One region of the Pseudomonas sp. NPDC089530 genome, then DNA from elsewhere that is predicted to be linked to it. Evidence: predicted binding sites of a transcription regulator. Region 1 holds the regulator's gene; the other holds the start of a gene.

Region 1 (4,649 bases):
ATCAAGGGCGTGCGCAAGAAGCTGTCCCAGGACCTGGGCTTCCTCATGCCGACCGTGCACATTCGCGACAACCTCGACCTGGCGCCGAGCGCCTACCGGCTGACCCTGATGGGGGTGATCCTGGCCGAGGCCGAGATCTACCCGGATCGCGAACTGGCGATCAACCCGGGGCAGGTCTACGGCTCGCTCAATGGCATCACCGCCAAAGATCCGGCCTTCGGCCTGGAGGCGGTCTGGATCGAGATCAGCCAGCGCGCCCAGGCGCAGTCGCTGGGTTACACCGTGGTCGACGCCAGTACTGTGGTCGCCACCCACCTCAACCAGATTCTGTACAAGCACTCCAGCGAGCTGATCGGCCACGAAGAAGTCCAGCAGCTCCTGCAATTGCTGGCCAAGGGCTCGCCAAAGCTGGCGGAAGAGCTGGTGCCGGGCGTTCTCTCCCTGTCCCAGTTGCTCAAGGTGCTGCAGGCGCTGCTGGCCGAACAGGTGCCGGTGCGGGATATCCGCAGCATCGCCGAAGCCATCGCGAACAATGCCGCCAAGAGTCAAGATACTGCCGCTCTGGTGGCGACCGTGCGCGTCGGATTGTCGCGCGCCATCGTGCAAAGCATTGTAGGGACTGAGTCTGAGCTGCCTGTGATCACCTTGGAACCAAGGTTGGAACAAATCTTGCTCAATAGTCTGCAGAAGGCAGGACAAGGCTCGGAAGAGGGCGTTCTGCTGGAGCCAAGCATGGCTGAGAAGCTGCAGCGTTCGTTGATCGAAGCCGCGCAGCGCCAGGAAATGCAAGGTCAACCGGTGATTCTGCTGGTAGCCGGTCCGGTTCGCGCGATGCTCTCGCGCTTCGGGCGCCTGGCGGTCCCGGGCTTGCACGTGTTGGCCTATCAGGAAATTCCCGACAACAAGCAAGTGACCATCGTTGCGACAGTAGGGCCCAACGGCTGAGGTAGTGGGTTATGCAAGTTAAGCGTTTTTTCGCCGCCGATATGCGTCAGGCCATGAAGCTGGTTCGTGATGAGCTGGGCGCCGACGCCGCCATCATTGGCAACCGCCGCATCGCCGGCGGTGTCGAACTGACGGCTGCCCTGGATTACAAGCTGTCGGCCCTGGCGCCCCGGGTGCCGAACATGGAGCTCGAGGACGAGCTGCGCAAGACTCAATCGCGCATCGTCACCGCCCAGGCCGAGCTGAGCCTGCGTGGCGATGGCGACACCAATGCCAACACCAATCGCCAGCTGTTCGCCGGCCTGCCGCTGACCGCCGCCGAGCCGCTGATCGAACCCACCTTCAGTGAGCCGCAGCGTCCGGCCCCGGTCGTCGCCGCGCCGGCCGCCGTCGATCCGCGGGCATTCGACTCGATGCGTTTCGAACTCAATGGCCTGCGCGAGCTGCTGGAAGTCCAGCTCGGTTCCCTGGCCTGGAGCCAGTTGCAAGGCAGCCGGCCCGAGCAGGCCAACCTCTGGCGGCGCCTGCAGCGTATCGGCCTGTCCGGTCCGCTGGCCCGCGACCTGCTGGCGCTGATCACGGACATCGACGAGCCTCGCCAGGCCTGGCGCATGCTGCTGGCCCACCTGGCGCGGATGATCGTGATCCCGGAAGCCGAGCCGCTGGAAGAGGGCGGTGTGATCGCCATGGTCGGCCCCGCCGGCATGGGCAAGACCACCACCCTGGCCAAGCTGGCGGCCCGCTACGTTCTCAAGTACGGCGCACAGAACATCGCGCTGGTGAGCATGGACAGCTACCGCATCGGCGCCCAGGAGCAGCTCAAGACCCTGGGCCGCATCCTCAATGTCTCGGTGACCCATGTCGACCCGGGCCAGTCCCTGGCCCAGGCCCTCGATCCGCTGCTGCGCAAGCGCGTGGTGCTGATCGATACTGCCGGTCTGCAAGCCAGCGACCCGGCCCTGCGCATGCAGCTGGAAAGCCTGGCCGGTCGCGGGATCCGCGCAAAAAATTATCTGGTCTTGGCAACCACCAGCCAGAAACAGGTTCTAACCGCCGCATACCACAGCTACAAGCGTTGCGGGCTGGCCGGCTGCATCCTGACTAAACTGGATGAAACCGCCAGCCTTGGTGAGGTGCTGAGCCTGGCGATCAGTCACGAACTCCCCGTTGCCTATCTGACCGATGGCCCACGGATTCCAGACGATCTGCACTTGCCGCGCCGGCACCAGCTGGTCAGTCGTGCGGTGAGCGTGCAGATGCAGGAAGAACCCAGCGAAGAAGCCATGGCCGACATGTTCGCTGACCTCTACCACAACCCGGCCAAACGGGTGGGCTGAGGGATTCATGAAAAGATTGCAATGTACCTACATCGATGGTCTGCCAGGCATTGTTCCGTTGGTGAACGCGCAGCCAGTTATGTGGCCCCGTCTAAGTAAGACAAGGTAAAGAAAGAACATGGGCAGCATGCATCCCGTACAGGTGATCGCGGTGACCGGCGGCAAAGGTGGCGTCGGCAAGACTAACGTGTCAGTGAACTTGTCCCTGGCCCTAGCGGAGCTCGGTCGGCGCGTCATGCTGCTGGACGCCGACCTGGGGCTGGCGAACGTCGACGTCCTGCTGGGTCTGACGCCCAAACGGACCCTTGCCGATGTCATCGAAGGCCGCTGCGAGCTGCGCGACGTGCTGCTGCAGGGGCCGGGCGGCATCCGTATCGTGCCGGCGGCGTCCGGCACCCAGAGCATGGTGCACCTGAGCCCGGCGCAGCATGCCGGTCTGATCCAGGCCTTCAGCGATATCGGCGACAACCTCGACGTACTGGTGATCGACACCGCTGCGGGTATCGGTGACTCGGTAGTCAGTTTTGTCCGCGCCGCCCAGGAAGTGCTGCTGGTGGTCTGCGACGAGCCGACCTCGATCACCGATGCCTACGCGCTGATCAAGCTGCTCAATCGCGATTACGGCATGAACCGCTTCCGCGTGCTCGCCAACATGGCGCAGAGCCCCCAGGAAGGTCGCAACCTGTTCGCCAAGTTGACCAAGGTCACTGATCGCTTCCTGGACGTGGCTCTACAATACGTCGGCGCCGTGCCTTACGACGAATGCGTGCGCAAGGCCGTGCAAAAGCAGCGTGCGGTCTATGAGGCGTTTCCCCGTTCGAAGTGCGCGCTGGCCTTCAAGGCCATTGCACAGAAAGTCGATACCTGGCCATTGCCGGCCAACCCACGTGGGCATCTGGAATTTTTCGTCGAGCGACTCGTGCATCAAACAGCGGGACCGGTGCTATGAGCGCCAGCGGCTTCAATCTTTACCGCAAGTCGGCACGTGACAGCCAGTACGAACTGATCGAGCGCTATGCGCCGCTGGTCAAGCGTATTGCCTATCACCTGCTGGCGCGCTTGCCGGCCAGCGTCCAGGTCGAGGACCTGATCCAGGCCGGGATGATCGGCCTGCTCGAAGTGTCGACCAAGTACGACGCGAGCAAGGGCGCGAGTTTCGAGACCTACGCGGGTATCCGTATCCGTGGGGCGATGCTCGACGAGGTGCGTAAAGGTGACTGGGCGCCGCGTTCGGTGCATCGCAATACCCGGATGGTGAGTGACGCGATCCGCGCAATTGAAGCTAAAACCGGTCGCGACGCTAAAGATCATGAAGTTGCGGCCGAACTTCAATTGAGTCTCGATGATTATTACGGGATTTTGAACGACACCTTGGGCAGTCGCCTGTTCAGCTTCGACGACCTGTTGCAGGACGGCGAGCATGAAGGGCTGCATGAGGATGGCGCGAGTGCTCATCTCGAGCCGTCGCGCGACCTGGAGGACGAACGTTTCCAGGCTGCGCTGGCGGATGCGATTGCCAATTTGCCGGAGCGTGAGCGACTGGTCTTGGCGCTGTACTACGACGAAGAGCTGAATCTCAAGGAAATCGGTGAGGTCCTGGGGGTCAGCGAATCGCGGGTCAGCCAGTTACACAGCCAGTGCGCGGCCCGTTTGCGGGGGCGTTTGGGGGAGTGGCGAGCGCGCTGACAGGCAGTGTGGGGACACTGCGGACGAGACTGGCACGAGGTTGTCGGTCTTGCGGCGTGTATTCCATGCAGTCGTTGAGTGCTCTGCCTGATTGATTGAATGGCGCGTCCAGGTGCTGGACGCGTTTAAGACTGCTTGGAGGTCGAATTGGACAAGAACATGAAAATCCTCATCGTTGATGACTTCTCAACGATGCGGCGGATCATCAAGAACCTGTTGCGTGACCTGGGGTTCACCAACACGGTCGAGGCCGACGATGGCACCACCGCCATTCCGGTTCTCAACAGTGGGAGCATCGACTTTCTGGTAACGGACTGGAACATGCCTGGCATGACCGGTATCGATCTGCTGCGCCACGTGCGCGCCGATGAAAAACTCAAGCACCTGCCGGTACTCATGGTGACCGCTGAAGCCAAGCGCGAACAGATCATCGAAGCGGCCCAGGCCGGAGTAAACGGCTACGTGGTCAAGCCCTTCACGGCCCAGGCGTTGAAAGAGAAGATCGAGAAGATCTTCGAACGCATTGGTTGATGCGTGGAACCATTCCGCCACGGGGGGAGCTATGGAGCACAACGAATCTTCATTGGGCGATTTTGAATCGACCCTGAAAAAACATGCAGTGGAACTGGTCGACAGCCTTGAAAAGGGCAAGTTCGGCGAAGCAGTGCAACTGATCCATGA
Region 2 (4,649 bases), on a different contig from region 1:
TGGGACTGGGCGTAGCGGACAAACCGCTCCACCGCCTCGACCATCGCCGGCGTGCCGCCGATGCGGTCGTGCAGGCTCACCGACATCATCCGCCGCTGGTGCGCGCCTTCGGCGTACAGGCGATCGAACTCCAGCACCAGCTGCTGATAGAACTGCTCGGCGGAGAAGTGCCGGCCCTCGATCAGCACGATGTCGTTGTTGCGCAGGGTGTAGGGCACCACGGCGAACGGCTTGCCGCGCACCAGGGTGACGAAGGGTTCGTCGCGGCTGACGTCGTCGATGTGGTAGGTGAAGTTCAGGTCCTGCAACACCTTCAGGGTGTTGGGGCTGCGCCGCAGCCAGTTGGCGTTGTAGCCCACCGAGCGCTGGCCGGTGAGCTTCTGCACCGCGTCCACGCCGTCGCCGATGAACTGCTTTTCCTGGGCGTAGCTCATGTTGTAGGAGTCGGCCCAGCGCATGCCGTGGGCCGCCACTTCATGGCCACGCTGGGCGATGGCCTTGATCAGTTCCGGGTGCTTGAGCGCGGCTTCGCCGACCACATGGGACGTGACCTTGATGCCGGTGCGGTCCCACAGATCGAGCAGACGCCACAGGCCTTCCTTGTGGCCGTAGTCGAACCAGGTGGTGGCCGGCAGGTCCGGATAACCCTTGGGCAGCGGGCTCCCGGAAAACGGGCTTTCGGCGCCCTCCGGCTGGCCGCCGGTCTCGAACTGCATGGAAAACGACAGCACCAGCTGCGCGCCGTCCGGCCATGGGCGCTCCTGGGCGAACGCCAGGGTCGGCGCCAGCAGGCTCAGGGCGAGCAGGCGCTTGAGCCAGCGCGGGGTGAGGGTTCGGGTCATTGGGGGCACTCCTCGAGGAAAAAGTGCCCATAGGCTGGCATCCGGTCTTTCCTTGAAAAATCCCCTCGGAACCAGATCACCTTTAAACAAAATTTATCAATCCAGCCCGGCCCGGGCGCCTGGCGGCCCAGACCGGCTGATCGATAAAGCGCCTTGCCGTCGTGATCCTGAACGGCTTGATCGCCTGGGGGCGGTCAGAGGGAAAAGCGCGCCACCAGCTTGTTCAGGCCCACCGCCAGGGAGGACAGCTCGCTGCTGGCGATGGAGGTCTGGCTGGCAGCGGACGAGCTTTGCAGCGACAGGTCGCGGATGCTCATCAGGTTCTGGTCCACCGAGCGCGCCACCTGGGCCTGCTCCTCCGAGGCGGTGGCGATCATCAGGTTGCGTTCGTTGATGTCGGTGATGGCCTGGGTGATGTGGCCGATGGCGCTGCCGGCCTCATGGGCGATGGCCAGGGTCTGGCTGGCGTCCTCGCTGCTTTGCTGCATGGAGCGCATGGCCTGGTTCGAACCGCTCTGGATGCCCTGGATCATCTGTTCGATCTCCTGGGTCGAGAGCTGGGTACGGTGGGCGAGGGCGCGCACCTCGTCGGCGACCACGGCGAAGCCACGGCCCTGTTCCCCGGCCCGGGCCGCTTCGATGGCGGCGTTGAGGGCCAGCAGGTTGGTCTGCTCGGCGATGGCGCGGATCACGTCGAGGACCTTGGTGATGTCCTGGGCCTGCTGGGCCAGGCCGGCCATTTCCACGCGGGTGCCTTCCACGGTACGGGTGAGTTTCTCGATCGAGTGGATGGTCTGTTCGACCCGCTCCTTGCCGAGCCCGGCGGAACGTTCCGAGGCCTGGGTCGACTGCGAGGCGGACACCGCGTTGCGCGCCACTTCCTCCACCGCCGCGGTCATTTCGTTGACCGCGGTGGCGGCCTGGTCGGTTTCCATGCTCTGTTGCTGGATGCCGGCGTTGGACTCGCGGGTGATGGCGCTCATCTCTTCGGCGGCCGAGGCCAGTTGGGTCGAGGAATCGGCGATGTGGCGGATGGTCGACTTCAAGCTGTCGAGCATGGCCTGGGTGGCGGTCTGCAACTCGGTCAGTTCGTCCTGGCCGCTGACCTCGACCTGGGTGCGCAGGTCGCCTTCGGCGATTTTCCGGGTGGTGGCCAGCAGCGCTTGCACCGGGCCGATGATGCTGCGGGTAAACAGCACGGCAATCAGTACGGTCAGGGCAATCGCCAGCACGATGATGATCGAGGTCAGGGTCAGGCCATAGCTGAACTGCTCGCCGGCCTGGGTCGCGGAATGGTCGGCGCCGGTCTCGTTGATTTTGATCAGGGCTTCGATCGAGGTCTGCAGGCTGTTGGCCAGAGGCACCGTGACCTGGTTGATGTAGTCGCTGGCTTGCTCCACGGTGTAGCGCTTGCTGGCATCGAGCAGGACCGCCAGTTTGTCCAGGTAGTCCTGGGCGGCGCGCTTGACCTGTTCGTAGGTGGCCTTTTCCTCGCTGCTGGACACCAGCGGTTCGTAGTCCTTGATGGCCTGGGCCAGGGTGTTTTTCAGGGTGCCCAGCTTATCCAGCGAAGCGCCTTTCTGAGTCGTGCTTTCGGTGACGTAGTGCAACGCTTCCAGGCGCACCCGCAAGGTCGCGGATTCGATTTTCGAGGCTTGCCTGATGCTGGGCAGCCAGTTGGACTGAAGGTCCAGGGCCGCATCGTGAATCTGTCCCATTTTCCACAGTGCCAGTCCCCCCAGACCGATCAACAACACACAAATGGCGCCGAAGCTCAGCAGCGCCCTGGAAGTCAGTTTCACGTTTCTTGTCACCATACGAGCACCTGCAGATTGGAGTGATACAGCGAAATACAATTCGACTCCCTGTCGTCTCGATATCACTCTTATCTTCAGAACGTGAAAAATCTGTAGAGGTGTAAGAAAATATTTCCGGCGCCTCCCTGTAGGAGCGAGCTTGCTCGCGATGGGGTCCACCCAGGCGCCATCAGATTACCCCGCTGAACACCCGCTCCACGCTGCCGGCCAGCCGCACCTTGCCCACGCCGTCCCAGCTGACGGTGACCGGGCCGCCGTCGCACAGCACCCGCACCGGGCTGTCCAGCAGCCCGCGGCGGATGCCGTTGACCGCCGCGCCGCAGGAGCATGAGCCGGAGCCCAGGGGGATGGCGCCGTTGCGTTCCCAGATGCGCAGGCGAATGGTCTGGCGGTCGAGCACCTGTACGAAATGCACATTGGTCTTCTGTGGAAACAGCGGATGAGCCTCGATCTGCGGGCCGAGTTTCGCCACGTCGACGCGCTCCAGGTCGTCGACGAAAAACGTGCAATGCGGATTGCCCATGCTGCACGCCGCCGGCTCGCCCGCCAGCGGCAAGGCCAGGGTATCCAGGGGCTGGGCCAGGGGAATCTGTTGCCAGGCGAACTGCGGCAGGCCCATCTCGACCGCCACCGAGCGATCGTCCAGGCGCGTGCAGTGCTGGATGCCGCGGGCGGTTTTCACGCGCACCGAGGGTTCGCCGCTTTCCCGCAGCAGCAGGTCGGCCGCGCCCCGGGTCGCGCTGCCGCAGGTGTCCAGGCTGGAACCATCGGCGTTCCAGAAGGTCAGTTGCGCCGCCGTCTCCGGGCAATCGCCGAGCACCACCAGTTGGTTGAAACCGACCCCGCGATGGCGGTCGCCCAGGGCCCTGGCCAGTTCGCCGGTGATTGGGTCGGCGCGGCCGCGGGCATCGACCAGCATGAAGTCGTCGCCGTTGGCATGCAGCTTCTGAAAAGGCAGGGGCATGAAAGTCTCCGCGGCTGGAGCGCAAGGGGAGGGCTGATTCTAGAGGGGCCGAGGCGCCAAGGGTAAGTGCGACGTCGGGGAATCGATCGCCAGGAGCCAGCTGACTGGCGATACAGGCACGGCGCCCCACCAGGCCCGCCGCTATCGCGAGCAAGCTCGCCCTGCAGAGAATGCCCCAGGCTGGCGTCTGAAAATGTTTAGCAACCGCGCCCGGAGCTTGCCTGGGCCCCGGGGTTTTCCGGCAAACTGCCGGGCAGCCCGGAATATCTCTGAGCGTCCGCAACCTGAGCGGATACGGAACAAGGCCACCGAATGGATCAATACGCCCCGCGCAACTGGCAACCCCACGAAAAGCCCAGCTTGCCCGGCTCGCCCTCGACGCCGTTGCACCCGACGCACAAGCGGATGGCCTATGCCCTGGTCGGCCTGCTGGTGGCGCTTACCGGCGGTCTCGGCAACTCGCTGGTGATCGCCAACCTGCCTTACCTGCAAGGGGCGCTGGGCGCCACCACCGCGGAAATGGCCTGGCTGCCGGCGGCCTACGTGATGACCAACGTGTCGATGAACCTGCTGCTGGTGAAGTTTCGTCAGCAGTTCGGCCTGCGCGCCTTTACCGAAGTGTTCTTGGTGCTCTATGCCCTGGTGACCTTCGGCCACCTGTTCGTCAACGACCTGAGTTCGGCCATCGCCGTGCGCGCGGCCCACGGCATGGTCGGCGCGGCCCTGAGTTCCCTGGGCCTGTACTACATGGTCCAGGCGTTCCCGGCGAAGTGGCGGATGAAGGCCCTGGTGTTGGGGCTGGGCGCCTCGCAACTGGCCTTGCCCCTGGCCCGGCTGTTTTCCGAAGACCTGCTGCAGATCGCCGAATGGCGCGGCCTGTACCTGTTCGAGCTGGGGCTGGCGCTGGCCTCCCTGGGCTGCGTGTTCATGCTCAAGCTGCCGCCGGGGGACCGCTTCCGTACCTTCGAAAAACTCGACTTCCTGACCTTCGCCATCCTCGCCAGCGGTGTTGCGCTGCTGTGCGCC

Evidence for each region. Region 1 encodes FliA, which starts transcription of late flagellar genes. Its sites were predicted from a motif close to CTAAAGTTTNNNNNNNNNNNGCCGNTAA; they were not measured.
Region 2: a site for FliA is predicted at 2,728-2,755, ahead of ACQKQA_RS14505 (methyl-accepting chemotaxis protein). Genes of this name have one in related genera too.

What each region holds. Positions count from the first base shown of each region.
Region 1 is NZ_JBNNVU010000069.1:22,019-26,667, forward strand. It holds gene flhA (flagellar biosynthesis protein FlhA) at 1-945, shown strand, start outside; gene flhF (flagellar biosynthesis protein FlhF) at 957-2,282, shown strand; gene fleN (flagellar synthesis regulator FleN) at 2,401-3,231, shown strand; gene fliA (RNA polymerase sigma factor FliA) at 3,228-3,968, shown strand; gene ACQKQA_RS22185 (chemotaxis response regulator CheY) at 4,128-4,499, shown strand; gene ACQKQA_RS22190 (protein phosphatase CheZ) at 4,531-4,649, shown strand, end outside.
Region 2 is NZ_JBNNVU010000032.1:32,871-37,519, reverse strand. It holds gene ACQKQA_RS14510 (polysaccharide deacetylase family protein) at 1-842, opposite strand, end outside; gene ACQKQA_RS14505 (methyl-accepting chemotaxis protein) at 1,037-2,659, opposite strand; gene dapF (diaminopimelate epimerase) at 2,829-3,623, opposite strand; gene ACQKQA_RS14495 (MFS transporter) at 3,936-4,649, shown strand, end outside.